One region of the Ferrovibrio terrae genome, then DNA from elsewhere that is predicted to be linked to it. Evidence: predicted binding sites of a transcription regulator. Region 1 holds the regulator's gene; each other region holds the start of a gene.
The links. Region 1 encodes LexA, which represses DNA repair genes until DNA is damaged. Its sites were predicted from a motif close to ATGTTCTANTTTGGTTC; they were not measured.

Region 1 (7,555 bases):
CGAGCGCATTCGTGTGCGGGCCATGCTGCTGCCGCCACCTGAGCCTGCCATGCCGGGCGCGTTCGACTTCGCGCGCTATGCCTGGTTCCGGCAGATCGGTGCGGTGGGCTATGCGATCAGCACGGCGGAGATCATGCCCGCCGAGGAAACCCGCAGCTGGCGCGAGGCGGCAATGCTGTCGCTCAGCGCGCTGCGGCAGGACTGGACGCGACGCATCGCGGCGCAGACCGAAGGCGCCGGCGGCGCGATTGCCGCCGCCCTGATGACCGGTGTGCGCGGACCCATTCCGGATCATGTCGATGCCGCATTCCGCGATTCAGGGCTTGCACATATCCTGTCGATCTCAGGACTGCATCTGACGCTGGTGGCCGGCCTGCTGTTCTTTCTGGTGCGTGCAGTGCTGGCGCTGTCGCCGCGTCTGGCACTGCAGTATCCGATCAAGAAATGGGCGGCCTTCGCCGCCTTGCTCGGCGCGGTCGCCTATACACTGGTATCCGGTGCGGCGCTGCCAACTTTACGCGCGCTGGCGATGATCGCGCTGGCGCTGCTCGCCGTCATGCTGGACCGTCGCGCCATCACTTTGCGCGCCGTGGCCTGGGCCGCCTTGCTGCTGCTCGTGCTGTGGCCGGACAGTCTGCTCGATCCGGGTTTTCAGATGTCGTTCGCCGCGGTGACGGCGCTGGTGGCGGCCTTCGAGCATCTGGCGCCGAAGCTGACCCGCTGGCGCAGTCATGCCGGACCGCTGCGGATCGCGCTGCTCTGGCTCGGCGGGGTGATGGCGGCGAGTTTCGTCGCCGGGCTCGGGTCGTCGCTGTTCGCTGCCTATCACTTCAACCGCGTGGCGGATTACGCGCTGATCGCCAATCTGCTGGCGGCGCCGCTGGTCGATTTCATCATCATGCCGCTCACGGTGCTGGCCTTCCTGCTGATGCCGCTCGGGCTGGAGGCCCTGGCGCTCACTCCGATGGTCTGGGCGGTGGATGCGCTGATCGCGCTGGCCATCTGGGTGGCCGGATGGCCCGACGCGGTCGGCACCGTTCCGGCGATGCCGCTCTGGGGTCTGGCCGCGATTGCCGGCGGCGGTCTGTGGCTCTGCCTGTGGCGACAGCGCTGGCGCTGGCTCGGCGTGATCGGGCTGCTCGTCGGCACGGCATCGCCCTGGCTGATCGCGCAGCCCGATTTTCTCGTGAGTGCCGATGGCCGCCTGCTGGCGGCACGTGCCGCCGAGCCGGACCGCTATTACTTCTCATCTGCTCCGCCGCGCGGCTTTGCGGCCGAGACCTGGTATGAGCGCCTCGGCGCGCCGCCGCTTTATCCATGGCCAAGCTTGTCGCGTGCCCAGCAGCGGTCGGGCGAGGGGCGCAGCGGCGCCGATGGCAGTCTGCGCTGCGATCCCGCCGGCTGCAGCTGGAGATACCAGGGGTTTCTCGTCGCCCTGCCGCAGCAGCCCAAGGCGATCACCGAGGATTGCCGCCACGCCGATGTGGTGATCTCGGCCCGGATGGCAGTGCGATATCGTTGCCCTTCCGCCAGAATCGTGATCGACCGCAATGACCTGTGGCGCAGCGGCGCGCATGCGCTCTATCTCGATCCGGCACAGGGGATCCGCACAGTCAGTATGGCGCAGACCCGGGGCCGCCGGCCCTGGGTGAATGCGAAAGGGCATGAGGACAGCCGCAGCCGCGACGACAGGTCGCAGGTCGACTGAAAAATTTTGCAGCATACGGAACGCAGGCAAAGCGCACCCGTTGGACTCGCGCCATTGCCATGCAGCCCTGTCGAGCGGAGCCCACCCGATGCTGCCCATCCTCGCGATCATGCTGATCCTTCTGTTGCTCGTGCTGCCGGTCTGGCCCTACAGCCGTTACTGGAGCATCGTCCCGGGCTGCATGATCGCCTTCGTCATGATGCTGTTCGTGATGTTCATGCTGGCCGGCAACGTGACCGCCTGAACGGAACAAAGGCCCCTGCTGGCGGGTTGGTTTCTCTCCCGGAGTAAGAGTCAGGAGAGTAGCCCATGACGGATATCAAAAAATCCCGCATCCTCATCATCGCCACCGATGGTTTCGAACAGTCGGAACTGATCGTCCCGCGCGACAAGCTGAGAAAGACCGGTGCCGAGGTGCATATCGCATCGCCGACCGGCCGCGCCATTCGCGGCTGGAAGGGCGCCGACTGGGGCGAGTCGGTGGATGTCGATCTCAAGATCAGCGAAGCCAGGCCCGATCAATATGATGCGCTGGTCATACCCGGCGGCCAGATCAATCCGGACAAGCTGCGCGTCGACACCGACGCCATGGGCGTGGTGAAGACCTTCCTGAAGGACGGCAAGGTGGTGGCGGCGATCTGCCACGGGCCGTGGCTGCTGGTCGAGGCAGATGCGGTGCGCGGCCGTGCGGTCACATCCTACAAGTCGATCAGGACCGATCTGGTCAATGCCGGTGGCAAATGGGTCGACAAGGAGGTGGTAGCCGACAAGGGGATCGTCACCAGCCGTTCGCCCGACGACCTCGATGCTTTTTGCAGCAAGATCGTGGAAGAACTGGAAGAGGGGCGGCACAAGCGCGCTGCCTGATCCGGTTTCACAGACAAAAAAACGGGGCGCTTTCCAGCGCCCCGTTTTGAGTCTATCCGCTGAAACTCAGTAGCGGCGCAGCAGGCCGACCAGGCGGCCCTGCACCTTCACCCGGTCGGGGCCGAAGATGCGGGTCTCGTAAGCCGGGTTGGCGGCTTCGAGCGCCACCGAGTTGCCTTTGCGGCGCAGGCGCTTCAGCGTCACTTCCAGATCATCGACCAGCGCGACCACGATAGTGCCGTTTTCGGCATTCTCGCTGCGCTGTATGATCACGGTATCGCCGTCCATGATACCGGCATCCATCATCGAATCGCCGGCGACTTCGAGCGCATAGTGTTCGCCATTGCCGAGCAGGCCGATCGGCACATCGATCTGCGTGCTCATGTCGCGCAGCGCCTCGATCGGCGTACCGGCGGCGATGCGGCCATAGAGCGGCAGCGTGACGATGTCGCGTGCGTTATAGGGATTGACGCTCACCGGGGTGCCCGGCATCGGCGCGTTCGGGTTGCCCTCGACCACGCGCGGCATCAGGCGATTGCGCGGTGCGGCCGTCGGGCGGGTGGCGGTGGCGCCGATGCCGCCGCGGGTCGGCACGGCCGAATCGGGCAAGCGCAGCACTTCGAGCGCGCGGGCGCGATGGGCGAGGCGGCGGATGAAGCCACGCTCCTCCAGGCCGGTCACCAGCCGGTGGATACCGGACTTGGATTTCAGCTTCATCGCTTCCTTCATTTCCTCGAAGGAGGGAGAGACGCCGGAATTCTCCAGCTTCTCGTGGATGAAAATCAGCAGGTCGTGCTGCTTGCGGGTCAGCATGGCAAGCCTCCTCGGGTCGGGTTTCGCCAGCCTTGACACCGCAGGGGCGGTGCCGAGTGGGCTGGACGGGGAACGAACAAGAAACCTGCAAATGTTCTAATGAGGTTCCTGATACGGGTCAAGTATTTTTCCACAGGCTAAGTCATATATCTTGTAGGAGGAACGAAGGAGGCCTCCCAGATATTGGGAATTGCCCCAAAGCCTCGCTTCGCCGCTGAAAAATCGTGCCCTGCCATCGCCCTTTACGGTGCTAGCCGTGCCGGTAAATATATGAGTTACAAGAATAAGCCCCTCCGGCTCGGGAGAAGGCTTGGCAGACGGCCGAGAACGGCCGTGCAGGGGGGAAGATCATGGGCATCCGGCAGAAGCTGAATCTGGCCATTGGCGTACTGGCCGCACTCACATTGATCTCGAATGCGGTCGGCGGCCTGTTCTTTGGCCGGGTACAGGACAGCTACGCCGGCATCACCAGCACCAACCTGCCTGCCGTCATCACCGCGCTGAACCTCGCCTCGACCAGCGCCGAGCTCGCCGCCGCCGCCCCGGTGCTGGCCAATGCCACCAGCGATGCCGAGCGCGACAAGGCACTGAACGATCTCAAGACCAAACAGCAGAAGCTGGTCCAGTCGGTGGAGACCGTGAAGGTCGCGGCCGGCGCTGAAAATGCCGAAGCGATTGCCGAGATCGAGAAGTCGGTGCAGCTGCTCAACACGATGGTGGCGCAGATCAATCGGTCGGTGAATGCGCGCCTGGGCTATCACCATGATCGCGAAGAGATGCTGACCAGGCTCGGCACCGACTACATCGCCTTCCAGGATGTGATGCGGCCGGCGCTGGAGCGCGGCCTTGCCGAACTGCGCAAGCCCGATGCCAAGCCGGAAACGGCGACAGCTGCAAATGCGCTGATCTCGGCCGGCAATGCGGTGAGCCAGCTGGTGGCGACCCTGTCGGTGGCGTCGCAGGCACCAAACAATGCAGAGGTCGACAAGCAGTTTGCCGAATTCGTCAAACTGAACAGCACGGCGCTTGAGCAGATCGAAATCGCCGGCCGGCAGTTCGATGTGTCCGAGTTGAAGAACAGCATCAATGTCGTGCTCGCGCATGGCCAGGGCACCGACAGCCTGTTCGGCAGCCGTCGCAACGAGATCCGCACCATCACCACGGCCGCCTTCGCACTCGGCAAGGCGCGCGATGCCGCCACCGAACTGTCGGGCAAGGTGGATGCGCTGGTGTCTGCTGCCACCGCAGCGGCCGACAGCGCCGCCGAGAATGCCAGCGGCCAGTCCAGGACCGCGCAGATCATGCTGGTGGTCATCACCGTGCTCTGCCTCGGCATCGCCGCCCTGATCGGCGTGCTGTTCACCGGGCCGCAGATTGCCGCGCCCATCGTGCGGCTGACCACGGCGACACGCCGGCTGGCCGAGCGCGACTGGGCAGTGGACCTGACCGAAACCGGCCGCAGCGACGAGATCGGCGAGATGGCGCGCGCCGTCGAAGTGCTGAAAACCAGCGGCCAGCAGAATGAAGCGCTGCAGCGCCAGGTCGAAAGCGACCGGGAGACTTTCGAAAACGAGCGCAAGGCGCAGGAAGCGTTGCTGGAGCAGGCGATCGGCCAGATCGTGTCGGCGGCCACGGCGGGTGATCTCACGCGCCGCATCGATGCCGATGCGCTGCAGGGCGTGATGCAGCGGCTGGGCGGCGGCGTGAACGACCTGCTCGGCACCGTCGAGCGCGCCCTGAACGATCTTGGCAGCATGCTGGGTGCGCTGGCGCAGGGTGACCTGACCCATCGCATCGGCGGCGGCCATCGCGGACTGTTCGAACAACTGGCACGCGATGCCAATACGCTGGCCGAAAAGCTGGCTGATATCGTCGGCCGGCTCAGCCAGACGGCGGGCAACGTGCGCGATGCCTCGGCGGAGATCTCGGTCGGCAGCAACGATCTGGCGCAGCGCACTGAACAGCAGGCGGCCAGCCTGCAGCGCACGGCGGCGTCGATGGAAGAGATCACCGCCACCGTGCGCCACAATGCAGACAATGCGCGGCAGGCCAGCCAGCTGGCCGTCAGCGCGCGCGACACCGCCGACAAGGGCGGCACCGTGGTCGGTCGCGCCGTGACGGCGATGGGTCAGATCGAGGACAGCGCGCGTAAGATCGTCGATATCGTCGGCCTGATTGACGAGATCGCCTTCCAGACCAACCTGCTGGCGCTGAATGCCAGCGTCGAGGCGGCAAGGGCAGGCGAGGCGGGCAAGGGCTTCGCCGTCGTGGCGCAGGAAGTGCGCGGCCTGGCGCAGCGTTCGGCCGATGCCTCGAAGGAGATCAAGGCACTGATCTCGGCCTCCAACAGCCAGGTGCGCGATGGCGCCAAGCTGGTCAACGAGGCGGGCGTCAGCCTGACCGAGATCGTGGATTCAGTGAAACGCGTCGCCGGCATCATCGAGGAAATCTCGATTGCCAGCCAGGAACAGGCCTCGGGTCTCGACGAGATCAACGATTCCGTGACGCAGATGGACGAGATGACCCAGCGCAACGGCGCGCTGGTGGAAGAGACCACGGCGTCGGCGCAGTCGCTCGCCGATCAGGCCAAGGATCTCGCCGCGTCAATCACCTTCTTCCGGCTCGATCAGGCCGCTGAAGCCAGGGCGGCGGAGTAAACCGCCGCCACCTCGGCCGAGAAGCAGCAGAAGGTGACGCTGCGCGGCTGTGGCGCGCGCGCCAGCCAGTTGTGCACCTCGCGGATCGCAATCGCCGTCGCCTGTTGGAGCGGATAGCCGTAGACGCCGGTCGAGATTGCCGGGAAGGCGATGCTTTGCAGGTCATGGTCGCGTGCCAGCGTCAGACTGTTGCGATAGCAGTCCGCCAGCAGCTCCGCTTCGCTGGCGTGGCCGCCGCGCCAGACCGGCCCCACCGTGTGGATCACATGGCGGGCGGGCAGACGATAGCCTTTGGTGATACGCGCCTGGCCGGTGGGGCAGCCGCCGAGAGCACGGCATTCCGCCAGTAATTCCGGTCCGGCGGCGCGATGGATGGCGCCATCCACGCCGCCACCGCTCAGCAGGCTTTCATTCGCCGCGTTGACGATGGCGTCGAGACCTAAGCGGGTGATGTCATCGGTGACGATACTGACGAGCTGCATGACCGGAATTTAACATACCCGCAGGGCCTTCGGGGCAGCTGTTTTTACCCTTCGCTAACCATGCGAAACCGACAATGCCGCAACGCAAAAGCGAGTCGGTCTTGCCGCCTCTGCGGATATCCTTTAACCGGGTCAGATGAGCGATCTTAAGCTGAAGCCGCGACGTCCTGCGACCGCCCAGTCCGCTGCCGGTGCCTATGGCGCCATGCAGTCGCGCGCCGTACCGGGTGCTCAGATCCCGCAAACCACCACCGTTGCTGCGGCCGCGCCGAAAAAGCAGCGCAGCTTCTTCGCCGTCAACTGGCCGCTGATGACGGCCGCCGCTGCCCTGCTGGGCGGTGGCGTCGTGATGGGCATGGCGGTAGGCAATGCGCCGCGTCCGCAGCCGACCGCCACCGTTGCGCTCGCCGCGCCGTCGCCTGCCGTGCCGGTCGTAGCGCCCGTGCAGCAGCAGGCTGCCAGGACTGGTGAAGCGCCCACCGCCTCTTCGCAGGGCTGGCGTCCGATTTCCGACCTGGCCAAGGTTGCGGCTGTCGCACCTGCGCCGCAGATCGAAACGTCTGCTCCGCTGCCGACCGTCGATGTTGGGACGGTGCCGGTGAATGACGTGCCGGAAGGTCAGCCCGTCGCGGCAGTTGCCACCAGGTCCGAACCTGCCGCGAAAGCGGAACTGCCGAAGGCTGCCACGTCTGTTCCTGGGCCGATGCCTGCTGTGCCTGCGTCGCGCGGCACGGCCGCCAACAAGCCAGTGCTTGCCGCCGCGCCGATGGTGCCGCCGTCTTTCACGCGGCCTGCTGCTTCGGGTGAAACCAATGGCCATGCCTGGCGCGCCCGCGCCGTGCCGCCGCCGGCCAATGCCAGGCCGCCTTATGTGGCGCTGCTGATCGACGATGCCGGTCTCGACCGCAAGGGCACGCAGCGCGTCATCGCCATGCCGGGCCCGGTTACGCTGTCGTTCATGAGTTATGCCAACGAGCTCTCCGAGCAGAGCGCCGCTGCGCGCGCCGCCGGCCATGAAGTGATGCTGC
Region 2 (7,555 bases), 1.0 Mb from region 1:
ATAACGCCGCCGCATGGTCGTCGCGCCGACCCGGCCGCTATGGGCATAGGCCGGCGCGATCCAGATGCGCAGCAGGTATTCGGCGGTGAACAGGATATCGGTGGCTTCGCGCAGGCGGTCACACCAGAAGACGGTGCGCGCATCGAGGCCCGGCACGGTGACCAGCATGATGGCGGCCGCACAGGCAAAGACACTGATGATGATCAGCGTCGAGAGCAGCCGATGACCGATACGCGCATCGCGGCGATCATCCGCCAGCAGATCGAAGCAGATCCGGCGCCAGTCTGTTTTTGACATTGCGCCGGTGCCTTTCCGTGATTACGCGGCCTTGCCGATCTGTTCGGCGATGGCCTCCAGCGCCTTCGCGGCACCCGACGGATCGGCGCCGCCGCCTTGCGCGAAATCGGGCCGGCCGCCGCCGCCTTGTCCACCAATCAGAGGTGTCGCGATCTTCACCAGCTCGGCCGCATTGATCTTGCCCGTCAGGTCGTTCGACACGCCGACCACCACCGACACCTTGCCGTCAGCGACAGAGGTCAAAGCTACGACACCGGAGCCGATTTCCTTCTTGATGGCATCAACCATGCCGCGCAGGTCCTTGGCCGGCACGCCGTCGAGGCTGCGCGCGGCATATTTCACGCCGTTCACATCCTTGACCTGCGGACCACCCGAGCCGCCGCCGGTCGCGAGCTGCTTGCGCAATTCGGAGAGTTCGCGCTCCAGCTTGCGGCGCTCTTCAATGAGCGCAGTGATGCGCTGCGGCACTTCCTTCGGCTGCGCCTTCAGCACATCGGCGGCGGCCTGCAGCATGCCTTCCTGTTCGAGGAAGTAATGCCGCGCGGCTTCGCCGGTCAGCGCCTCGACGCGGCGCACGCCGGCCGCGACCGCGCCCTCGCCCACGATCTTGAACAGCGCGATGTCGCCGGTACGCTTCACATGCGTGCCGCCGCAGAGTTCGGTCGAGTAATCCTTGCCGTCGTCGAGCTTGCCCATCGAGAGCACGCGGACCTCGTCGCCATATTTCTCGCCGAACAGCGCCATGGCGCCGGCGGCAATCGCCTCATCCGGCGTCATCAGCCGCGTGGTGACGGCATCGTTCTGCCGGATCATCTCGTTGACCTCGGCTTCCACCGCCTGCAGCTCGGCACCGGTGATCGCCTTGGGATGACTGATGTCGAAGCGGAAGCGATCCGGCGACACCAGCGAGCCCTTCTGCGTGACATGGTCGCCCAGCCTGCGGCGCAAGGCGGCATGCAGCAGATGCGTGGCGGAATGGTTCGACGCAATCGCGCCGCGGCGCGTGGCATCCACGGTCAGGATCGCCATGTCATCGACCTTGAGCGTGCCTTCGGTCACCTTGCCGAGATGGGCATGCAGCGCGCCGAGTTTCTTCTGCGTGTCGCTGATCTCTACTTTGGCGCCGCCAGCCGTGGTGATCATGCCGCTGTCGCCCTGCTGGCCACCGGACTCACCGTAGAACGGCGTCTGGTTCAGCACGATGGCAACTTCGGTGCCGGCCTTCGCCTCGTTCACCGGCTGGCCGGCGACAACGATGGCATCGATACGACCTTCGGCCGACTGCGTGTCGTAGCCGAGGAATTCGGTGGCGCCCTTGTCTTCCCTGATCTCGAACCAGACCTTCTCGGTCGCGGCCTCGCCCGACCCGGCCCAGGCCTTACGCGCCTCGGCCTTCTGCGCCGCCATCGCGGTCTGGAAGCCGTCGAGGTTCACGTTGATGCCGCGCGGACGCAGCGCATCCTGCGTCAGGTCCAGCGGGAAGCCGAAGGTGTCGTAGAGTTTGAACGCGGTTTCGCCCGGCAGCATGTCGCCCTTGCTCATGCTGGCGGTGGCTTCGTCGAGCAGCCGGAGGCCGCGATCCAGCGTCTGCTTGAAGCGGGTCTCTTCCAGCTTCAGCGTCTCGGCGATCAGTGCTTCGGCGCGGCCGAGTTCGGGATAGGCGCGGCCCATCTCCGACACCAGCGTCGGCACCAGGCGGTGCATCAGCGGCTCCTTGCAGCCCATCAGCTGGGCATGGCGCATGGCGCGGCGCATGATGCGGCGCAGCACATAGCCGCGGCCTTCATTCGACGGCAGCACCCCATCGGCGATCAGGAAGCAGGACGAGCGCAGATGGTCGGCCACCACGCGATGGCTCACCTTGTGCGCGCCGTCCGGATCGGTGCTGGACGCATCGGCCGAGGCCTCGATCAGCGCACGCATCAGATCGATGTCATAATTGTCGTGCTTGCCCTGCATCACGGCGGTGATGCGTTCCAGGCCCATGCCGGTATCGATGGACGGTTTCGGCAGGCTGACGCGCTGCTCCTTCGTCACCTGCTCGAACTGCATGAAGACGAGATTCCAGATCTCGATATAGCGGTCGCCATCGGCTTCCGGCGTCCCCGGCGGGCCGCCCCAGATCTTGTCGCCGTGGTCGTAGAAGATTTCCGAACAGGGGCCGCAAGGGCCGGTATCGCCCATGGCCCAGAAGTTGTCGGAGGTGGCGATACGCACGATGCGGCTCTCGGGCACGCCGATCTTTTTCCAGATATCGAAGGCCTGGTCGTCGTCGTGATAGACGGTGACCCAGAGCTTCTCCTTGGGCAGGCCGTAGTCTTTGGTGATCAGGTTCCAGGCGAGCGGGATCGCATCGTCCTTGAAGTAATCGCCGAAGGAGAAATTTCCGAGCATCTCGAAGAAGGTGTGATGCCGCGCGGTGTAACCCACGTTATCCAGGTCGTTATGCTTGCCGCCGGCGCGCACGCATTTCTGCGAGGTGGTGGCGCGCGTGTAAGGACGCTTCTCCTGGCCGGTGAAGACATTCTTGAACTGCACCATGCCCGCGTTGGTGAACATGAGCGTCGGGTCGTTGCGCGGCACCAGCGGCGACGACTCGACCACGCTGTGCCCGTTCTTGGCAAAGTAGTCGAGGAAGGCCTGGCGGACATCGCTGGCGGAGGACATGGACTTCGCACCCCTGGTCGGTGGCGCCCGGCTGGACCGGGTCGCCTTGTCGTTTGCTGGTCAGATTGTCACGAGCCGGACCCCATCCGGCAAGCGACCTGTCTTAACGGTCTGCCCTTTCCCTGTCCAGCCGGCATGCGGCCAGTTAAGTCCTTGGTCGGATAGGGAATTGCCCGTAAATCGGCCGGCCCTGCCGGCCACCCTGTCCGATCTTCGCGCCGCTTCGCCCGTGTTCGCAGCGCTTCGCCAGTGTTCGTAGCGCTTCGCTGGTGTTCGTGGCGCTTCGCGCGTGTTCGCCAGCGTTCGTACGGCTTCGTGGCGGTTCGCTGGTGTTCGGACGGCTTCGCCGCCGGAACCGCCGGCCCGGCAACGGGCCAACAGGAACATTTAGGGTCCGGACGGTCACATTCAAGGGACAAAAAAACCCGGTATCGCGCGAGCGATACCGGGGTCCATGGAGGAGAGAACTTCTCCCCTGCCAGATAGCGCCCGGCGGCCGGAAGGCAACCGGGTTCCGGAGCCGAAGGAGGCAAAAAATAACCCCGGCAGCGAGGTCCGCTGCCGGGGCTTTGCCCATGGAGGAGAATAACTCAGGCGCCGTGGTTTACCGGCGTTGAGCGGGGCGAAACTGTTTACTCGGCGTCCTCCGCCTCGCCCGCATCCGGGCCGGCGTCGATGGCGGCCGCGACGATGCCGGTGTTGGCCTTGATCGCGGCTTCGATACGATTGGCAACCTCAGGGTTTTCCTTGAGGAAGGTCTTGGCAGCCTCGCGGCCCTGGCCGATGCGCTGGCTGTCGAACGAGAGCCAGGAGCCCGACTTCTCGACCACATTGGCCTTCACGCCGAGGTCGATCAGTTCGCCGGTCTTGGACACGCCCTCGCCATACATGATGTCGAAATCGACCACCTTGAACGGGGGCGCCACCTTGTTCTTGACCACCTTCACGCGGGTCTGGTTGCCGACCACCTCGTCGCGGATCTTGATCGCGCCGATGCGGCGGATATCGAGACGGACCGAGGCATAGAACTTCAGCGCATTGCCGCCGGTGGTGGTTTCCGGGCTGCCGAACATCACGCCGATCTTCATGCGGATCTGGTTGATGAAGATGACCATGCAGTTCGACTTGGAGATCGAGGCGGTCAGCTTGCGCAAAGCCTGGCTCATCAGGCGGGCCTGCAGGCCGACATGGGTGTCGCCCATCTCGCCTTCGAGTTCGGCCTGCGGCACCAGGGCGGCGACCGAGTCGATGACCAGCACGTCGATGGCGCCCGAGCGGACCAGGGTATCGGCGATTTCCAGCGCCTGCTCACCGGTATCGGGCTGCGAGATCAGCAGCTCTTCGATATTCACACCGAGCTTGCGGGCATAGGACGGGTCGAGCGCATGTTCGGCGTCGACGAAGGCGCAGGTGCCGCCCTTCTTCTGGGCCTCGGCCACGACATGCAGCGCGATGGTGGTCTTGCCCGAGCTTTCCGGACCGTAGACTTCAACGATACGGCCCTTGGGCAGGCCGCCGATCCCCAGCGCGATATCCAGGCCGAGCGAGCCGGTGGAAATGGCTTCGACTTCCATGCTCTGGCGCTGGCCGAGCTTCATCACCGAGCCCTTGCCGAAATTGCGCTCGATCTGCGAGAGCGCAGCTTCCAGAGCCTTACCCTTATCCATGTTCTCTTTTTCCACGACGCGAAGTGAGGGGGACGACATTTGCGAGCATCCTTTCATGGGGGCCGGTGAATTGCAATTATACGCCGTTCTGACCCCATATGTTCTCATATCGTTGCCGTTGTCCAGCGAAAAATATGCCCCTCTGTATGTGCCTGATATTTATGGAATATTCCCCTGATGTTCTCATAAGACCGCCGCCCCGTTCCGGTCTGTTCGGCAGCAGGCGATTCTCTGGCGGCCAGGCTTACGATGCCTCTGCCTGGCCGGTCTGTCGGCCCAAACCCGGTCTTTTGAACGGATAAGAAGGTGCGATTTCGCCATATCATGGCGAAGCATCAAAGCCAATACATCCAGAAGTAATGCCGCGACTCGGTCAGGCCGGGCGGTTGGACGGTGCTCAGAGCACCCGCAGCCAAGCCCAGTACTGCCACCACTGCATGGCGCCGACCTGCTGCTGCGTGAAGGCATTCGCCTGCGCGGAGCTGAGGCCGAGGATGTCGCCGACGCCGAGACCGCTGATCGCGGTGGTCGAGATCGCGGCGATCTGCGAGGTCGTGAAGGCCTGGATCTGCGTGCGGTACAGCTCGTTCACGTCGGTCGAGCGCAGGCCGGCGATCTGGGTGGTGCTCAACGCCAACACCTGCGACGAGGTCAGCGCGCGCGCCTGGGTGCCGCTCAGCGCATTCAGGTTGGTGGTGCTGAGCGTCTGCAGCTGCGACGTGGTCAGCGCGGCGACCTGGTCCGTATCCAGTTCGCCGATATCGGTGGTGCGCAGGTTGGCGATCTGCGACGAGGTCAGGGCGGCGATCTGCGAATTGGCCAGCGCCTGCACCTGCGTGGTGTTCAGCGCGTTGAAGTTGGTGCTGCCGAGCGCCTGGATCTGCGCCGTGGTCAGCGCCTGCACCTGCGCGGTGCCGAACTCGCCGATATCCGAGGTACGCAGGCCGGCGATCTGCGTCGAGGTCAGCGCCGCCACCTGCGTGGAGGCCAGCGCCTGGATCTGCGTCGTGGTCAGGGCATTCAGGTTGGTGGTGCTGAAGGACGCGATCTGCGTCGTCGTCAGGCCGCGCACCTGGTTCGTGCCCAGTTCGGCGATGTCGCCGGTGCCCAGACCGGCCAGCTGCGTCGTGGTCAGCGCCGCGATCTGCGACGTGGTCAGGGCAGCGACCTGCGTGGCCAGCAGCGCATTGAAGTTGGTGGTGCCGAGCGCCTGGATCTGCGCCGTGGTCAGCGCCTGGATCTGGCTGGTGCTCAGCTCGGCAATATCGGTGGTGCGCAGCCCGGCGATCTGCGTGGTGGTCAGCGCCTGGATCTGCGCGCTGCCCAGCGCGCGGGTCTGCGTCGTGCTGAAGGCATTCAGGTCGCCGGTTTCAAGCGCGGCCACCTGCGTGGCGGTCAGTGCGCCGATCTGCGAGGTGCCCAGCGCGCCGATCTGCGCCGTGGTCAGGGCGGCGATCTGCGTGGTGCCGAGTTCGGCGATGTCGCTGGTGCGGAGCGCGGCGATCTGCGCGGTGGTCAGCGCCGCGACCTGATCGGCGGACAGCGCCTGCACCTGCGTGGTGGAGAGCGCGTTCAGGTTGGTGGTGCTGAAGGCCTGCAGCTGGGTGGCAGTGAGCGCGCGGATCTGCGCGGTGCCCAGTTCGGCAATGTCGGTGGTACGCAGACCGGCGATCTGCGTGGTGGTCAGCGCCTGCACCTGTGCCGAGCCCAGCGCCTGCACCTGCGCGGTATTCAGCGCCTGCACGTTGGTGGTGTTGAGCGCCTGAACCTGCGCCGTGGTCAGCGCGGCAATCTGCGACGTCGTCAGTTCGCCGATCTCGGTGGTGCGCAGGCCGGCGATCTGCGTCGTGGTCAGGGCCTGGATCTGCGCGGTCGACAGCGCCTGCACCTGCGCGGTCGAGAAGGTGTTCAGGTTGGTGCTGCTCAGCGCCTGCACCTGCGCTGTCGTCAGCGCGGCAATCTGCGTGGTGCTGAATTCACCGATCTCGGTGGTACGGAGCCCGGCGATCTGGCTGGTGGTCAGCGCCTGGATCTGACTGGTGGTCAGCGCCGCAACCTGGTTGCCGTTCAGGGCGTTCAGCGCCGTGCTGGTCAGCGCCGCGATCTGCGTGGTGGCCAGCGCCGCCACATCCGTCGGCGTCAGCGCGCCGACCTGGGTGGCGTTCAGCGTGCCGATCTGCGCGGTGGTCAGCGCACGCAGCTGCGTCGTGGTCAGTTCGTCGATGTCGGTGGTGCGCAGGCCCGCGATCTGGCTGGTGGTGAGCGCCGCGATCTGCGTGGTGCCGAGCGCCTGGGCCTGCGTGGTGTTGAACGCATTCAGGTTGCCGCTGCCCAGCGCCTGCACCTGCGCCGAGGTCAGCGCGGCGATCTGCCCGGTGGTCAGCTCAGCAATATCTGTGGTGCGGAGCCCGGCGACCTGCGTCGTGGTCAGGGCCTGGATCTGCGTCGCACCCAGCGCCTGGGTCTGCGTCGTGCTCAGCGCGTTCAGGTTGGCGGTGCCGAGCGCCTGTACCTGCGCCGTGGTCAGCGCCGCGATCTGGCTGCTGGCCAGTTCGGCGATATCGGTGGTGCGCAGACCGGCAATCTGCGTCGTGGTCAGCGCGGCGATCTGCGAGGTGCCCAGCGCCTGCGTCTGGCTCGTCGAGAAGGCGTTCAGCGCCGAGCTGCTGAAGGCTGCGACCTGTGCCGGCGACAGTGCCGCGATGTCGGCCGTGCTCAGCGCGCCGACCTGGGTCGCATTCAGCGTGCCGATCTGCGTGGCGGTCAGCGCGGCAATCTGCGACGTCGTCAGTTCGGCGATGTCGGTGGTGCGCAGGCCCGCGATCTGGCTGGTGGTGAGCGCCGCGATCTGCGCGGTGCCCAGCGCCTGGGTCTGCGCCGTGGTCAGCGCATTCAGGTTGGTGGTGCTGAGCGCCTGCGCCTGC
Region 3 (7,555 bases), 1.9 Mb from region 1:
TAGCAGTCCTGCCACAGCGCCTCCCAGGCGCTGCGCTGACTGCGCAACCGGTCATAGCGGCGGCGCAGCGCCTCGGGACGCAGCGGATCCTTTTCGGGATCGTGTTCCGGTTCTTGTCGTATGGTCATGCGGTCTGTTGCCAACATACCTGTTGTCCTCATTCGCCGAGCAGGCGCTTGCTGCTGCGGCTGCTGCTCGGGGCCGCACCGCCGAGCGTTTCGGTGTCGGTGTCAGTGACACCACGCCAGGAGGTGGCAATGGTTTCGCCCTGGGCACGACGGCGGCGTTCGCGCGCCGCCTTCTCGGCCACCTCGGCCGCGCTTTCGACCGGTGCCGGCGGCGGCGGGGGCGGGGGCGGTGGTGGCGGCGGTGATGGAGAACTGAAAATCCCACCCATGGCGGCAAATCCCTTCTGATAATCGACTGAAGATGTTTGCTATTTGTTCCTGTGAGAAGGATATATAGAACAAAACAAACCCTCAATCAAGGGATATTTTCCGCAAACAGAGAAATAGTTCCCATGGTGTTCTTATTTGCCAGCTCTGCAGACCGATCAGACGCTTGACCACCTCGACACAGGAAAACGGCAACGGCGGTGCCAGCCGACGCGGCGGCGTCAGCACCGGCACCGTCAGGGCGCATTGTCCCAGCCCACGCAGATGCCCAGCTAGGTCGGCTTCTGTGGGCCAATCATAAAATCCTTTTATTTCAGTCATATATGCCAGAGGATCGATACCAACCCAGCCACCCGGCAGGGCCATATAGGCATAGCAGTGCCGGTAGCCGGGCTTGAGCCGGCGTAACTTCGGCAGCCGCGTTTCTTCGGCAAATACCACAACAGCCCGCTCCGGCCGTGCAGGCCCTGGCACAGCCAGAGCTGGCGATTGGAGTCCGGGTTTAGCTGGATTTTCGCTCATCTGTTTCACATCCAGACCTGATGCGAGCAGAACACAGGCGACTTTCACGCCTAAAGACAGATTATAATTCCTGTTATGTTCTTATGTCAATCTTATAATCAGATAATATTCCTGTATGCAAATTCGTTGATTTGCAAGACAATCTTCCCATGCTGACACATCGCGCGATCTGGGCTGCCATTGATGGCCTTGCCGAACGCTATGACCTGACCGCGTCGGGCCTCGCCCGCAAAGCCGGGCTTGATCCCACCACCTTCAACCGGTCCAAGCGGATTTCCCGCGATGGCAAGCAGCGCTGGCCATCGACGGAATCGATCGCCAAGGTGATCGAGGCGACCGGGGCCAGCGTGCCGGAATTCATGGACCTGCTGAGCGAAAGCGGCGGTGTGCCGCGTAGCGTGCAGCGTGTGCCGCTGATCGGTCTGGCGCAGGCCGGCAAGGACGGTTTCTTCGATGATGCCGGTTTCCCGACCGGCGAAGGCTGGGAGAAGGTGCCCTTCCCCGAGATTGGCGATCCGCAGGCCTATGCACTGGAAATCAGCGGCGACAGCATGCTGCCGGTCTATCGCGACGGCGACATCGTGATCGTGTCACCGGCCGCCAGCGTGCGCCGCGGCGACCGCGTGATCGCCAAGACCATGCAGGGCGAAGTAATGTGCAAACTGCTGTCGCGCCGCACACTCACCCGCATCGAACTCTCCTCTTTCAATCCCGCCTATCCTGAACGCGGCTTCGACGTGCACGACATCGCCTGGATCGCCCGCATCGTCTGGGCGGCACAGTAATCGCAATGACGGACTCCTTGGCAGCCGCGCTCGGTCGACTGCCGGCGCTGGTGGCCGGTGGAGGCTTTGCCTGGTGGTTCGAGAACGGCCATCTCGAAAAACTATCGCCCGATACCGCTGCGCGCCGCGCGCGCGCCACGCCACCCCTGCTGGTGCATTTCAAGGCCACGGCCGCGAAACTGGGCGTCGAGCCCTTCATGGCCTTCGACCTGCTCGACCTGTTTGCCTTCGTGCGACCGGCGCGCTTCTGTCTGCCGACACCGCATGGCCTGCTGGAACGCCTCAGTCTCGACGCCGCCGATGACGAAGAGGCTGTGCAGTATCTGCATCATGCCGCCCAGATGCTGCTGGAAGACCTGCCGCGCCAGCAGCCGCGCGCGCTGCGTCGTTCGATGCGACTGGCGCAATTACTGAACAAGGCTGGCTGGCCCTGGGCGTCGTATCTGCTGCTCGGACTGGGCCCGGAAGCAACACAGGCACCGAGCGGCGGCTTCGGTGGGCTGGATGTCTGGCAGGAGCTGCCCGAGTGGGTCGACTACGCGCCACCACCGCCACCCGATACGCAATCGGTGTCGCCGACGGAAGCGCGCGAACGGCTGGCGCAGCTGCTCGGCACCACAGCAGAGCTGCGCGAGACGCAGGCCGACTATGCCGCCACGGTGGCACAGGCCTTTGCGCCGCGCGAAGTGATCGGCATGCCGGAAATGGTGCTGGCCGAGGCTGGCACCGGCATCGGCAAGACACTGGGCTATATCGCGCCGGCCAGCGTCTGGGCCGAGAAGAATGGCGGCACGGTCTGGCTCTCGACCTATACCAAGAACCTGCAGCGCCAGCTGGATCACGAACTCGACCGCCTGTTCCCCGACCCTGCCGAGAAGCAGGGTCGAGTCGTGATCCGAAAAGGCCGCGAGAATTATCTCTGCCTGCTGAATCTGGAAGACGCGACGCAGGGCGGCGCAGCGCGGCCACAGGATATGGTGCCGCTCAGCCTGATCGCACGCTGGGCCAGCGCGACGCGCGACGGCGATCTGGCCGGCGGCGATTTTCCCGCCTGGGCCGCCGATCTGCATGGCCGTAACCGCACTTTAGGTCTGACCGACCAGCGCGGTGAATGCATCCACGCCGCCTGTCCGCATTATCGCAAATGCTTCATCGAACGCGCCGTGCGCAAGTCGCGCAAGGCCGAGATGGTGATCGCCAACCATGCGCTGGTGATGATCCAGGCTGCCATGGGCGAAGACGATGCGCAGAAACCGCTGCGCTATGTCTTCGATGAAGGCCATCACCTGTTTGAAGCCGCCGACAGCGCTTTCGCCGCACATCTGACCGGCATGGAAGGCGTCGACCTACGGCGCTGGCTGCGCGGCCCTGAAGGCGGACGCCGAAGCCGTGCACGCGGCATTGCCAACCGCATTGGCGACCTGGTGGCGCAGGACGAACGCGGCCGCACGGCACTTGAGGCCGTGGTGGAAATGGCGCGCTGCCTGCCGGGTGAAGGCTGGCTGGCGCGGCTCAGCGAGGGCAATCCGATGGGCCAGGGCGAGAAGTTTCTGGCCCGCGCGCGCCAGCAGATCCTGGCGCGCAGCGCGCAGCCGGACAGCCCCTATGGACTGGAATGTCCGACGAAAGAACCGGTGAACGGCCTGATCGATGCAGCAATGGACTTCGCTCATGGCATCGACCGTGTGCTGGAACCAGTGAACACGCTGACGAAATCCCTGAGCGACATGCTGGCGGACGAGACTGCCGAGCTGGACACCGCCACGCGCTCGCGCATCGAAGGCGCGCTGCGCGGCCTGCTGCGGCGCAAGATGACGCTGGACGCCTGGCGCAGCATGCTGCTCGACTTGCAGACCGAAACACCGGCAGCTTTCGTGGACTGGTTCGGTCTGGAGCGCATCGACGGTCGCGACCTCGATCTCGGCCTCTATCGCCATTACCTCGATCCGATGCTGCCCTTTGCCGGCGCCGTGCTGAAGCCGGCGCATGGCGTGGCGATCACATCCGCCACTTTGCGCGACATCGCGCCGGCCAAGGCCGATGCCTCGCCCGAGGCCGCCTGGGACAGCGCCGAGATCCGCAGCGGCGCGCGGCATCTGCCGCAGCCTGCGCGACGTGCCGCTTTCCCCTCGCCCTTCGATTACGCAAACCGCACGCGCATTTTCGTCGTCACCGACGTGCGGCGCGACGCGATGGACCAGGTGGCCGCCGCCTACCGCGAACTGTTTCTCGCCGCCAACGGCGGCGCGCTTGGGCTTTTCACGGCGATCTTCCGTCTGCGCGCGGTACAGAAGCGCGTCATCAGACCGCTGGCCGAAGCCGGGCTGCCGCTGTATGCGCAGCATGTCGATCCGCTGGACAACGCCACGCTGGTCGACATCTTCCGTGCCGAGGAACACGCCTGCCTGCTGGGTACCGATGCGATGCGCGATGGCGTCGATGTGCCGGGCGCCTCCTTACGCCTCGCCGTATTTGACCGCGTGCCGTGGCCCCGGCCGGACCTGCTGCACAAGGCGCGCAAGTCAGCCTTCGGCGGCCAGGCCTATGACGATCTGCTGACGCGCCTGAAACTGAAGCAGGCCTATGGACGCCTGCTGCGTCGCGCCGACGATTACGGCGTGTTTGTCGTGCTGGATGCTCAGCTTCCGTCTCGTCTGCTGTCGGCATTTCCGGCCAGCGTCGAGGTGAAACGCATCGGCATCCGCGAGGCCGTGGCCGAGACGGCGGCTTTTTTGAACAGCATGCGCGCCAGCACTGGCGGCCAGCAGAATCTCGCGTAAGCTGTCAGTCATTGTTTCGCCGTATTGTCCCGTTAGGCGGGGTCTCCCGCCCGAGGAAACACTCATCCATGTCGACCATCACGCCACAGAATGCCCTGATCTATGCCATGGTGATCGCCGCCGTGGCCGACGGAAAGCTGAAGGATACCGAGGTGGGCGCCATCGACGCCGCCGTGCGGCATCTGCCGATTTTCCGCGGCTATGGCCTGGATGCCATGCAGGTGGCGGTCGGCGACTGCGTTGCGCTGCTGGACCAGGATGACGGTGTCGATGCTGCACTGGGCCTGGTGAAGGAAGCCCTGCCGACCGACTGGTGCGAAACCGCCTATGCATTGGCCTGCGACATCGTCGCCGTCGACGGCCATGGCCGGCAGGAGGAATTGCGCTGGCTGGAGATGTTGCGGCACGAACTGCGCGTCGAACGCCTGCATGCCGCCGCCATCGAACGCGGCGCCGGCGTGCGTTACAAACGCCTGCCGGGCGATATTCCGAAGGGCTGAGCCCTATCAATCTATCTGCGGCGCCTTGAAGTTATAGGCGCGCTCGACCCTGGCGATGCGAATCTCGTAATGCGCATACCAGACCTCACGGCCCTTCTGCCGCGCGGCCGCGTGTTCCATGTTGCGCTTCCAGGCACGGATATTCTCTTCAGTGTCGAAGTAGGCCACCGTGATGCCGAAACCGTCGGCACCGCGCGTGCTTTCCATACCCAGAAATCCGGGTTGCTGCGCAGCCAGTTCGGCCATGCGGTCGGCAGCGGCGCCATAGCCGTTGTCGCCTTCGGTGCGTTGCGAGGAAAAGATCACGGCGTAATAGGGTGGCTTGGGCGTGCTGGCGAAGCCGGCGGCAGACATGGCAGCGAATCCTCTGCTGGAAGGATTATTCTGCCGCCCTGCTTATCACATCCGGGGCCAGTGTGCTGCCTTTGGGCAGGATCAGTGGGATCGGCCGGCTGCCGATCCTGACATGTGCTGGCAGTGTGGCGGCGATATCGCCATCGGCCTGCACCGGCTCGCCGTCGAGGCCTGTGCCAAGAAGAGTGATCGTCACGTCGTGTCCGCGCACCAGTTCGATCTCGGGCAGCTTTTGCAGCAAGCCGAGCGTTAGCGCCACGGTCGCGCGCGCTGCGCCGATGCGACCACCCATCCTGAACAGGCAGACTTCAAACGACGGATCATCCAGCCGCGCATGCGGCGCGCAGATAAACTTGCCGCCGTAGAAATGCCCCTTGGCGACGACGGCCGAAGCGCAGTCGTAATCTTTGCCATCAATGCCGACGCGATAGCGCGGCACGTTATAGGCCGCGAGCTGGTGCAGACTCTCGATCACGTAAGACGCCTTGCCGAACCAGCGTTTCATCTGCGGCGGCAGATCGCGCACCACATGCGCATCGAAACCGACGCCGGCCATGATGGTGAACAGGCGGTCATTCACAAAGCCGGGCCAGATCATGGTCTGCGGCCCATGCAGCACGGCACGCATCACTGCCGGAGGATCGAGCGGCAAGCCAATCTCCATCGCCAGCACATTGGCGGTGCCCAGCGGAAAGATACCAAGCGGCGCGCTGTTCGCTGGCAGACCGTTCGCCACTTCGCCAATCGTGCCGTCGCCGCCCGCAGCCACCACGGCATCGTATTTTTCAGCGACAGCTTCGGCGGCAAAGGTCTCGGCGTCGCCTCGCTTGGCCGTGGGGCGGAACTCCACCGCACAGCCGGAATCTTCCAGCAGGTCGAGATAGGCTTCGAGTCGCGCGCGCTTGCGCCGCCCGAGCTGGCCGGCTCCGGCGGTCGGGTTGTAGATCACCAGCAGGCGCCGGCGGTAGGTCGCGTGCGGTGACCCGGGCATGTCGGCCGGATAGCAGATTTTTGCGCGCCGGGGCAGCAATGGTTTTATGACAGTCGGCCCCGTTAACACTTCTGGGCCAGCATACCAGGTTATGCTAAGCCGACTGCATGACATGGTATGCGATTCGGCTTGTCGTCTTTCTCCTCCTGATGGCCGTCCCCGTGCTGGCGGCCGCGTCCGAAATTCGGGTGCTGGACGGCGACACCATCAAGATCGGCCAGGTGAATTACCGCCTGCATGGCATCGATGCCCCGGAGAAATCCCAGCATTGCCAAAGAGATAACATAGACTGGCTATGCGGTCAGGAAGCTGCCGCGCATCTGCGGCGCCTGATTGCGGGCCGTCCGGTCACCTGCTCCGAGAAGGATCGCGACCGCTATGGCCGGGTGGTGGCGGTCTGCGAGGCTGGCGGGGAAGATCTGAACCGGGCCATGGTGCGGGCTGGCCTCGCCTGGGCCTACCTGGCCTACAGCCGGGATTATGAGGCCGCCGAATGGGAGGCCCAGCTGCTGGGTAACGGGGTCTGGGCGGCTTCCGTTCGAGCCGTACCGGCTTGGGACTGGCGCCGCGCCCAAAAAGAGCAGAACCGGCGCGCCAAACCGGCGAACGATAATGCGGCTGGAAGTGGCCGAATCCGGGGTTGACAGACCCTCCCCCCCGGCTATAGTGCGCCCCTCGAATTCAGGCGGCACCGGACGGCCGGCGCTGCCACTTTCTTATGGAATATCAATATGTTCGCAGTGATCAAGACCGGCGGTAAGCAGTACAAGGTGGCAGCGGGCGACGTGCTCGAGGTCGAACTGGTGGCCGGCGAGGCGGGCGACAAGATCGAATTCGGCCAGGTGCTGGCCATCGGCAATGGCGGCGACGTCAAGCTCGGCAAGGATGTCGCCAATGCCAAGGTGACAGCGGAAGTCGTCGGTCTGACCCGCGGTCCGAAGCTGATCATCTTCAAGAAGCGCCGCCGGCAGAATTCGCGTCGCAAGAACGGTCATCGCCAGCGCTACACCGCGGTGAAGATCCTCGAGATCGCTGCCTAAGCGCTCAGACAGATTTAAGGAGACAGTTCCATGGCACATAAAAAAGCTGGCGGCTCTTCGCGTAACGGTCGCGACTCCCAGTCCAAGCGTCTCGGCGTCAAGAAGTACGGCAGCGAAGCCGTTGTCGCCGGCAACATCATCGTTCGTCAGCGCGGCACCAAGGTGCATGCCGGCAAGAACGTGGGCAT
Region 4 (7,555 bases), 2.0 Mb from region 1:
AAAACACCAATTAGGAGAACCGGAATGCAGGAATAATCTCACAATAATGACTCGGTTCGAGATTGTGATTTGAGTCAAATTTAAAGTGCGTTAGAGAAATGAGTGGGGAAAGTTTTGGGCAGCATAATGAGTGAAGAAAAGCTGCAAAATATAGATAGGCCATACGATGCAAGAGCAGTCGCAAACTTGCTTCTTGATATTGCCGACTCCAGAAATTTAAAGCTCACCCAATTATCACTTCTAAAACTGCTATATTTTGCCCAAGGCTGGTACTTGGCGAAAAACCGCACTCCTTTAATAAAGCAGGACTTTGAAGCTTGGGAATATGGTCCAGTAATCAAAGTAGTACGAGACGAATTTAAAGTTTTTGGTAAAAAGCCGATCACTGCCCGCGCGCATAAACTAGACCTCTATAAGAATGAACGAGTTCTAGTAGAACCGGTGCTTTCAAATCACGACACTAACTTTGTTAACGAAATTTTCGATGCGTATCATGTATATGATGCATGGCGATTATCCGGCATGACGCATGAAAAAGGCTCTCCTTGGGATTTATTATGGAATGCGACGGAGCCCACCGGACGACTCGCACTTAGAATTCGCAATGACGATATAAAGCGTCACTTTGATGGTCTTGGGGCCAGATTCCGGGTATCTTAAACTGTCACGACTCGGTGGAGGCATACCGGAATGAGTAGTGCGCTTCTCCTTAACGTTATCGATGTCGCCCGATCTCTTGGGGTTCAACCAACTCGCGCCACACCTGTTTCGGTGGCTGATTGGCTGTTGGCCGAATACATTCGGCGCCGCGCAGGTGGTTTTAACTACAATCGAGCAATCGACTGCACTTTCGACTTGATGAATGGCACTTGCACCGCCGCTCAGGCCGAACTGAAGTGTTTGTCCACTGGCCCTGCGGCTGGGCGACAGCAGAATGCCGAAGCTGTCAAAACTATTTCTGCATATGCTCTGGCTAATATTTCCAAATGCTACCGCATCGGTTTTGCAGCTGTTGCTGCTGGCAGGGTGAAGGGATACACGGCGTATATCGGCATCAAAGCACCAATCCTTCGCATGGCACCGGATCGGCCCGTTGTGGTCATGCCGGGCTATCGAATGTCTTACCGACCTGTCGAGACCGAGATCGACGTCGCATGCTCGATTGCTTTGGCAAACTTGGCCCGTGATGACTATTCCGACGCCGACTTTGAGTATTTGTATGCGGGCCCCGGGCATGATGGCACACGGGAGTTCCGCGCCATTCGTGGGCGCGATCGGAAGGTCTTCGATAAAGATGCGGTCGACGCCCTACTCGACGTTTACATTAAAGGTTTAGCGTTAGCGGCCGAGAGCGGTATCGCTCTTCGGGCTCCCCATCTTCATGGGTATAAGATTTTCGACCCTCGCGAGCCGGGCCTTTTCTGACCTGTGTATAACCTGGGATAACTTTGCCGCAGCCCCTTGCGGATCACGGGGATAAGCCCGATTTTCCAAGCCTTACAACATATTGATTGACCCACCCCGGTTGATCAATCTGTAGAAACATTAAGAGAACAATTGACTCGACTCACCGCAGCCCCGCGTTAGAGTCAGGGTGACAATTTCCAGCGGCGCCGGCCTGTCCTGCGCCGCTTTCCGTCTTTAGCGCTGTTTTCAGGATTTAACCCATGTCGCCCATCGCGCCGATTTCCCAGCAGATCTGGGACATGAAATACCGCCTGAAAGGCCCGGATGGCGCGCCGGTCGACCAGACGATTCCAGATACCTGGCAGCGTATCGCCAGGGCGCTCGCCGTGGCCGAGAAAGATCCGGCCGCGCACGAGCCCGGCTTCTTCGAGGCCTTGAAAGACTTCCGCTTCCTGCCGGCGGGCCGCATCGTGGCCGGCGCGGGCACCGCGCGCAAGGTCACGCTGTTCAACTGCTTCGTCATGGGCACGGTGCCCGACGACATGGCCGGCATCTTCGAGCATCTGAAGGAAGCCGCCCTCACGATGCAGCAGGGCGGCGGCATCGGCTATGACTTCTCGACGCTGCGCCCGCGCGGCGCGCCGGTGAAGGGCGTCGGCGCCGATGCGTCTGGCCCGCTGTCGTTCATGGATGTGTGGGACGCGATGTGCCGCACCATCATGTCGGCCGGCAGCCGGCGCGGCGCCATGATGGCGACGCTGCGCTGCGACCATCCCGATATCGAGGCCTTCATCGAGGCCAAGCGCGAGGCCAATCGCCTGCGCATGTTCAATCTCTCGGTGCTGGTGACCGACGCCTTCATGCAGGCGGTGAAGCAGAACCAGGCCTGGGAGCTGAAATTCAACGGCACGGCCTATCGCACCGTGCAGGCCCGCGACCTGTGGGACAAGATCATGCGGGCGACCTATGCCTATGCCGAACCCGGCGTGATTTTCATCGACCGCATCAACCAGCGCAACAACCTGCATTACTGCGAGACGATCAGCGCCACCAACCCTTGCGGCGAACAGCCCTTGCCGCCCTATGGCGCCTGCCTGCTTGGGTCTGTCAACCTCGCAAAGCTGGTGCGGAAGCCGTTCGAGGCCGATGCCGCGCTCGACCTGGAAGAACTCGACCGCCTGACCCGCGCCGCCGTGCGCATGATGGACAACACCATCGACGTCTCCAACTTCCCGCTGGAACAACAGGCGCATGAGGCGCGCAACAAGCGCCGCGTCGGGCTCGGCATCACCGGCCTGGCCGATGCGCTGATCATGGTCGGCGCGCGCTATGGCTCGGCCGCCTCGATCACGTTGATCGAGGCCTGGATGAAGCGGCTGCAGCGCGCCGCCTATCTCGCCTCTGTCGATCTGGCCCGCGAAAAAGGCGCCTTCCCGCTGTTCGACCGCGACGCCTATCTGGCTGGCGAGTCGATTCGCGAACTCGACGCCGACGTGCGGGACGCCATCGCGCAGCACGGCATCCGCAACGCGCTGCTGACCTCGATCGCGCCGACCGGCACCATCTCGTTGCTCGCCGACAACATCTCCTCGGGGCTGGAGCCGGTGTTCAGCTTCACCTACATGCGCACCGTGCTGATGCCCGATGGCACGCGCCGGCAGGAGGAAGTCAGCGACTACGCCTATCGCCTGTACAAGCAGCTGAAGGGCGAGAACATCCCGCTGACCGAGGCCTTCGTCGATGCGCAGGGCCTGGCGCCCGCCGACCATGTGCGCGTGCAGGCGGCGGTGCAGAAATACATCGACAGCTCGATCTCCAAGACCATCAACGTCCCCGAAGACATCGATTTCGAGAGCTTCAAGGACATCTACCTGATGGCCTACGAGCAGGGCTGCAAGGGCTGCACGACCTATCGCCCGAATGACATCACCGGCTCGGTGCTGACCATCAAGAAGGACGAGAAGAAAGCCGGGCCCGCCCCGCAGCAGCAGGCCGAACTGCCACTGGTGGCTGTGGCCAAGCCGGTGCAGGTGATGAAGCCGCGGGACCCTCTTGCAGCCGGCGGCGTGATCTACATGACCAAGCCGCTGGACCGCCCGGAAGCGCTGCCCGGCAGCACCTACAAGATCACCTGGCCGGATTCCGAACACGCGATGTACATCACGCTGAACGACATCCTGCAGGATGGCCGCCTGCGGCCGTTCGAGGTGTTCATCAATTCCAAGAATACCGAGCATTACGCCTGGACGGTGGCGCTCACCCGCATGATCTCGGCGGTGTTCCGTCGCGGCGGCGACGTGTCCTTCGTGGTGGACGAGCTGAAGGCGGTGTTCGATCCGCGCGGCGGCCACTGGATGGGCGGCAAATATGTGCCCTCGCTGCTGGCGGCGATCGGCGGCGTGATCGAGCAGCATCTGATCAGGATCGGCTTCATGACCGGGCCGGACGATCTGCGCGAGGAAAAGGCCATGCTGGCGCTGGCCGCCAATGCGGAAACGCCGAAGCCGCTGTCCGGTCTGCGCCAGTGTCCGAAATGCGGCCAGCCCGGCCTGATCAAGTCCGAGGGTTGCGATACCTGCACCTCCTGCGGCTATAGTAAGTGCGGATAAGGCAAGGCTTTACGCGCACGTAAGGCGTTGCCGCTAGGGAAACGCCTTGCATAGAAAAAGCCGATGAGTGCCAATCCGGCGATCAAAGCCGTCCTGTGGGATTTCGGCGGGGTGATCAGCACCTCGCCCTTCGATGCCTTTCGCCGCTTCGAGGCAGAGCGCGGCCTGCCGCGCGATTTCCTGCGCCGGGTCAACAGCACCAATCCGCACAGCAATGCCTGGGCCTGTTTCGAACGCGGCGAGATCGATTCCGTTGTCTTCGGCGAGCGTTTTCTGACCGAGAGCACGGCGCTGGGCACGGCCATTCATGGCCGCGAGATTCTGGCGCTGATCTCGGGCGACATCCGCCCGCGCATGGTGGCCGCACTCAAGGCCGTGAAGACACGCTACAAGATCGCCTGCCTGACCAACAACATGCCGCATGGCCATGGCCCGTCGATGACCGGCTCACCCGAACGCGCCCGACAGGTCGCCGAGGTGATCGCGCTGTTCGAGGTCGTGGTGGAGTCGAGCAAGGTCGGCGTGCGCAAGCCCGAACCGGCTTTCTACGAACGCGCCTGCAGCCTGCTCGGCATCCAGCCCGGTGAGGCCGTCTTCCTCGACGATCTCGGCATCAACCTGAAACCTGCCGCCGCCATGGGCATGACCACGATCAAGGTGACCGATCCGGACGCCGCGCTGGCCGAACTGGGCCGCATCATCGGTATGGAGCTGTAAGAGAATGAAGCCCGCAGACGCTTTGCTTGCCGGAAATTATGCCACGCTGCCCGACCTGGTGCGCGCCTATGCCGAGGAGCGGCCCGACCATCCGGCCGTGATCGACGGAGACGGCATGCTGACCTACGGCCAGCTCGACGCCCGTGCCGATCGTGTCGCCGCCGCCCTGCAGCGCGACAATGCCACCAAAGCCGTCAGCATCGTCAGCACTTCGCGCAACGACTATGTCACGGTCTATCTCGGCGCCTTGCGCGCCGGCCTGGCCGTGGCGCCGCTGGCGCCGTCGTCGCTGCCGGAACAGATCGTCGCCATGGCGCAGGATGCCGATGCGCAGCATCTGTTCCTCGATGCCGACAACGAACAGGCGCTCCGCGCCGTGCTGTCAGACCTGCCGCCGCGCCGCATCCGGCTCGATACGCCGCAATTCGAGCAGTGGCTGGCGCCGGAGGGCAGCAAGCCGGCACCGGCCGAGCTGAAACCGGAGATGCCGTTCAACATCATCTATTCCTCGGGCACCACCGGCACGCCGAAGGGCATCGTGCAGTCGCATGGCATGCGCTGGCTGCACATGCAGCGCGCCAATCTCTACGGCTATGACCGCGATGCCGTCACGCTGCTCTCCACGCCGCTCTATTCCAATACGACCCTGGTCAGCCTGTTTCCCACCATGGCCGGCGGTGGCACGGCCGTGCTGATGGCGAAATTCGATGTGGCGAAGTACCTGGAGCTGGCGCAGGCCCATCATGTGACCCATACGATGCTGGTGCCGGTGCAGTACAGCCGTGTCATGGCGCATGCTGACTTTGACAAATACGACCTGAGCAACTTCCGCGCCAAATTCTGCACCAGCGCGCCCTTCAGTGGCGTCCTCAAAGCCGATATCCTGAAACGCTGGCCCGGCAAGCTGATCGAGTATTACGGCATGACCGAGGGCGGCGGCACCTGCATTCTGGTGGCCGACGAATTCCCGACCAAGCTGCACACCGTGGGCCGGCCGGCCGAAGGCCACGATATTCGCCTGATCACCGAGGACGGCAAACCGGCGGCGCCCGGCGAGATCGGCGAGATCGTCGGCCATTCCGGCGCGATCATGACGCATTACCACAAGCAGCCGGGCAAGACCGCCGAAGCCGAATGGTTCGACGAGACCGGCAAGCGCTTCATCCGCACCGGCGACATGGGACGGTTCGACGCAGACGGCTTCATGCAGCTGATGGACCGCCGCAAGGACATGGTGATTTCCGGCGGCTTCAACATCTATCCAAGCGACCTGGAAGCCGTGCTGCGCGGCCATGACGCGGTGGCCGATGTCGCCGTGGTCGGCGTGGCCAGCGAACAATGGGGCGAGACGCCGGTGGCTTTCGTCGTGGTGCGGCCGGGCACGGCCGTCACTGCGCCCGAGTTATTGCTGTGGGCCAATGCGAAACTCGGCAAGATGCAGCGCATCTCGGCGATCGAGTTCCGCGACCAGCTGCCGCGCAGCGCCATCGGCAAAGTGCTGAAGCGCGAATTGCGCGATGAGTATGGCAAGGCGGCGACGCGACCCTAAATCTCAGGGCAGCGCTTCTTTACTTCCATGAGCAGCTTGTGCAGCGGGCCATCGGCGATGCCGAGCGCATCGAGATGCTGCACGGTATTGGCCAGATAGACCGCATTCGGTCCGCGCTGGCCGCAGCAGGTCGCGATCGTGTCGATCACCTGCCGCTCGCTTAAGTATCCGGCATACTGCTTGTGATGCGGGTCAGCCACGAAGGCCAGCACCGGAATACGCTCGCCGCCCTCGATCTCGGCGCGATGGAAGCCGGGGCGGTAAACACCCGTCACCATCTCGCGCCGATAGAGATAGTCGATCACGGCGGCCTCGTCGCCGCGCCGCACGCGAAAGGCGCGGCCGGTGCAGGAGCCGCCCGGCATCAGGCCGAGCACCAGCCCGGGCTGCTCCGGCGTGCCGCGATAGCGGTGCGACCAGACGCAGAAGCCGCGATGGAAACCCCAGAGCCGCGCATTGACCTGCCGGGTGAAGGGAAAGCCCGGGTCCCACATCAGCGAGCCATAACCGAACACCCAGAGCGGCTGGCCGCGTGCGACCTGGATCTGCGGAAACGGCGGCGCTGCCTCGCCGGGCAGCGGCTCCTCATGGTCGAAGGGAATATGCCGCTTCGTTTTTTTCATTTCTTCGGGCTGATATTGACCAGCGCCACGCCCGCCATCGTGGCCACCATGCCAAAGAGCGCCAGCGGGCTGAGCTGCTCGCCGAACAAGGGCCAGGCCACCAGCGCCGTGCAGGGCGGCACCAGGAAGAACAGGCTGGAGACTTTCGCCGCCGCGCCGCGCCTGATCAATATGAACAGCAGCGTGATGGCGCCGAGCGACAGCACGATGCAGAGCCAGCCGAGCGCGAAGATGAATTCGCCGGTCCACTGCACCTGCCGCGTTTCGAACAGCAGCGCCAGCGGTGTCAGCGCCACGGTGGTGGCAGCAAACTGGATCGCCGTGCCCGAGCGCAGATCGATCTGCGGGCAGTAGCGTTTCTGATACAGCGTGCCGACCGTGATGCCGACCAGCGCGATCACCGAAAGCGCATAGCCCCACGGCGTGCCGACGCCGAGATCGAGCTTGGTCCAGACCACCAGGATCACGCCGCTCAAGCCCAGCATCAGACCGACCCACTGCCGCGGCGTGACGCGTTCGCCCAGCACAGGCCCGGCAGCGGCAGCGACCAGCAGCGGCTGAATCCCGACGATCAGCGCCGAGATGCCGGCCGGCACGCCATGGAAGATCGAGGCAAACACGCCGCCGAGATAAACTGCCTGCAGCAGCAG

Region 2: the regulator LexA is predicted to act here: its motif matches at 4,730-4,746, upstream of recA (recombinase RecA).
Region 3: the regulator LexA is predicted to act here: its motif matches at 993-1,009, upstream of FNB15_RS05650 (S24 family peptidase).
Region 4: the regulator LexA is predicted to act here: its motif matches at 1,541-1,557, upstream of FNB15_RS03780 (adenosylcobalamin-dependent ribonucleoside-diphosphate reductase).

What each region holds. Positions count from the first base shown of each region.
Region 1 covers NZ_CP041636.1:3,043,393-3,050,947, forward strand. The annotation lists gene FNB15_RS14800 (ComEC/Rec2 family competence protein) at 1-1,708, shown strand, start outside; gene FNB15_RS20965 (DUF3309 family protein) at 1,797-1,952, shown strand; gene FNB15_RS14810 (type 1 glutamine amidotransferase domain-containing protein) at 2,018-2,575, shown strand; gene lexA (transcriptional repressor LexA) at 2,642-3,388, opposite strand; gene FNB15_RS14820 (methyl-accepting chemotaxis protein) at 3,739-6,045, shown strand; gene FNB15_RS14825 (O-acetyl-ADP-ribose deacetylase) at 6,015-6,527, opposite strand; gene FNB15_RS14830 (divergent polysaccharide deacetylase family protein) at 6,664-7,555, shown strand, end outside.
Region 2 covers NZ_CP041636.1:4,039,962-4,047,516, forward strand. The annotation lists gene FNB15_RS19785 (cyclic nucleotide-gated ion channel) at 1-297, opposite strand, end outside; gene alaS (alanine--tRNA ligase) at 319-2,964, opposite strand; gene recA (recombinase RecA) at 3,597-4,670, opposite strand; gene FNB15_RS21425 (hypothetical protein) at 5,029-7,555, opposite strand, start outside.
Region 3 covers NZ_CP041636.1:1,166,370-1,173,924, forward strand. The annotation lists gene FNB15_RS05635 (portal protein) at 1-128, opposite strand, end outside; gene FNB15_RS20925 (hypothetical protein) at 158-397, opposite strand; gene FNB15_RS05645 (hypothetical protein) at 480-917, opposite strand; gene FNB15_RS05650 (S24 family peptidase) at 1,067-1,702, shown strand; gene FNB15_RS05655 (ATP-dependent DNA helicase) at 1,708-4,482, shown strand; gene FNB15_RS05660 (tellurite resistance TerB family protein) at 4,551-4,982, shown strand; gene FNB15_RS05665 (antibiotic biosynthesis monooxygenase family protein) at 4,989-5,336, opposite strand; gene FNB15_RS05670 (diacylglycerol/lipid kinase family protein) at 5,362-6,327, opposite strand; gene FNB15_RS05675 (thermonuclease family protein) at 6,435-6,971, shown strand; gene rplU (50S ribosomal protein L21) at 7,059-7,367, shown strand; gene rpmA (50S ribosomal protein L27) at 7,398-7,555, shown strand, end outside.
Region 4 covers NZ_CP041636.1:806,575-814,129, forward strand. The annotation lists gene FNB15_RS03770 (Panacea domain-containing protein) at 127-660, shown strand; gene FNB15_RS03775 (hypothetical protein) at 691-1,425, shown strand; gene FNB15_RS03780 (adenosylcobalamin-dependent ribonucleoside-diphosphate reductase) at 1,668-4,016, shown strand; gene FNB15_RS03785 (HAD-IA family hydrolase) at 4,080-4,733, shown strand; gene FNB15_RS03790 (class I adenylate-forming enzyme family protein) at 4,738-6,282, shown strand; gene FNB15_RS03795 (gamma-glutamylcyclotransferase) at 6,279-6,905, opposite strand; gene FNB15_RS03800 (DMT family transporter) at 6,902-7,555, opposite strand, start outside.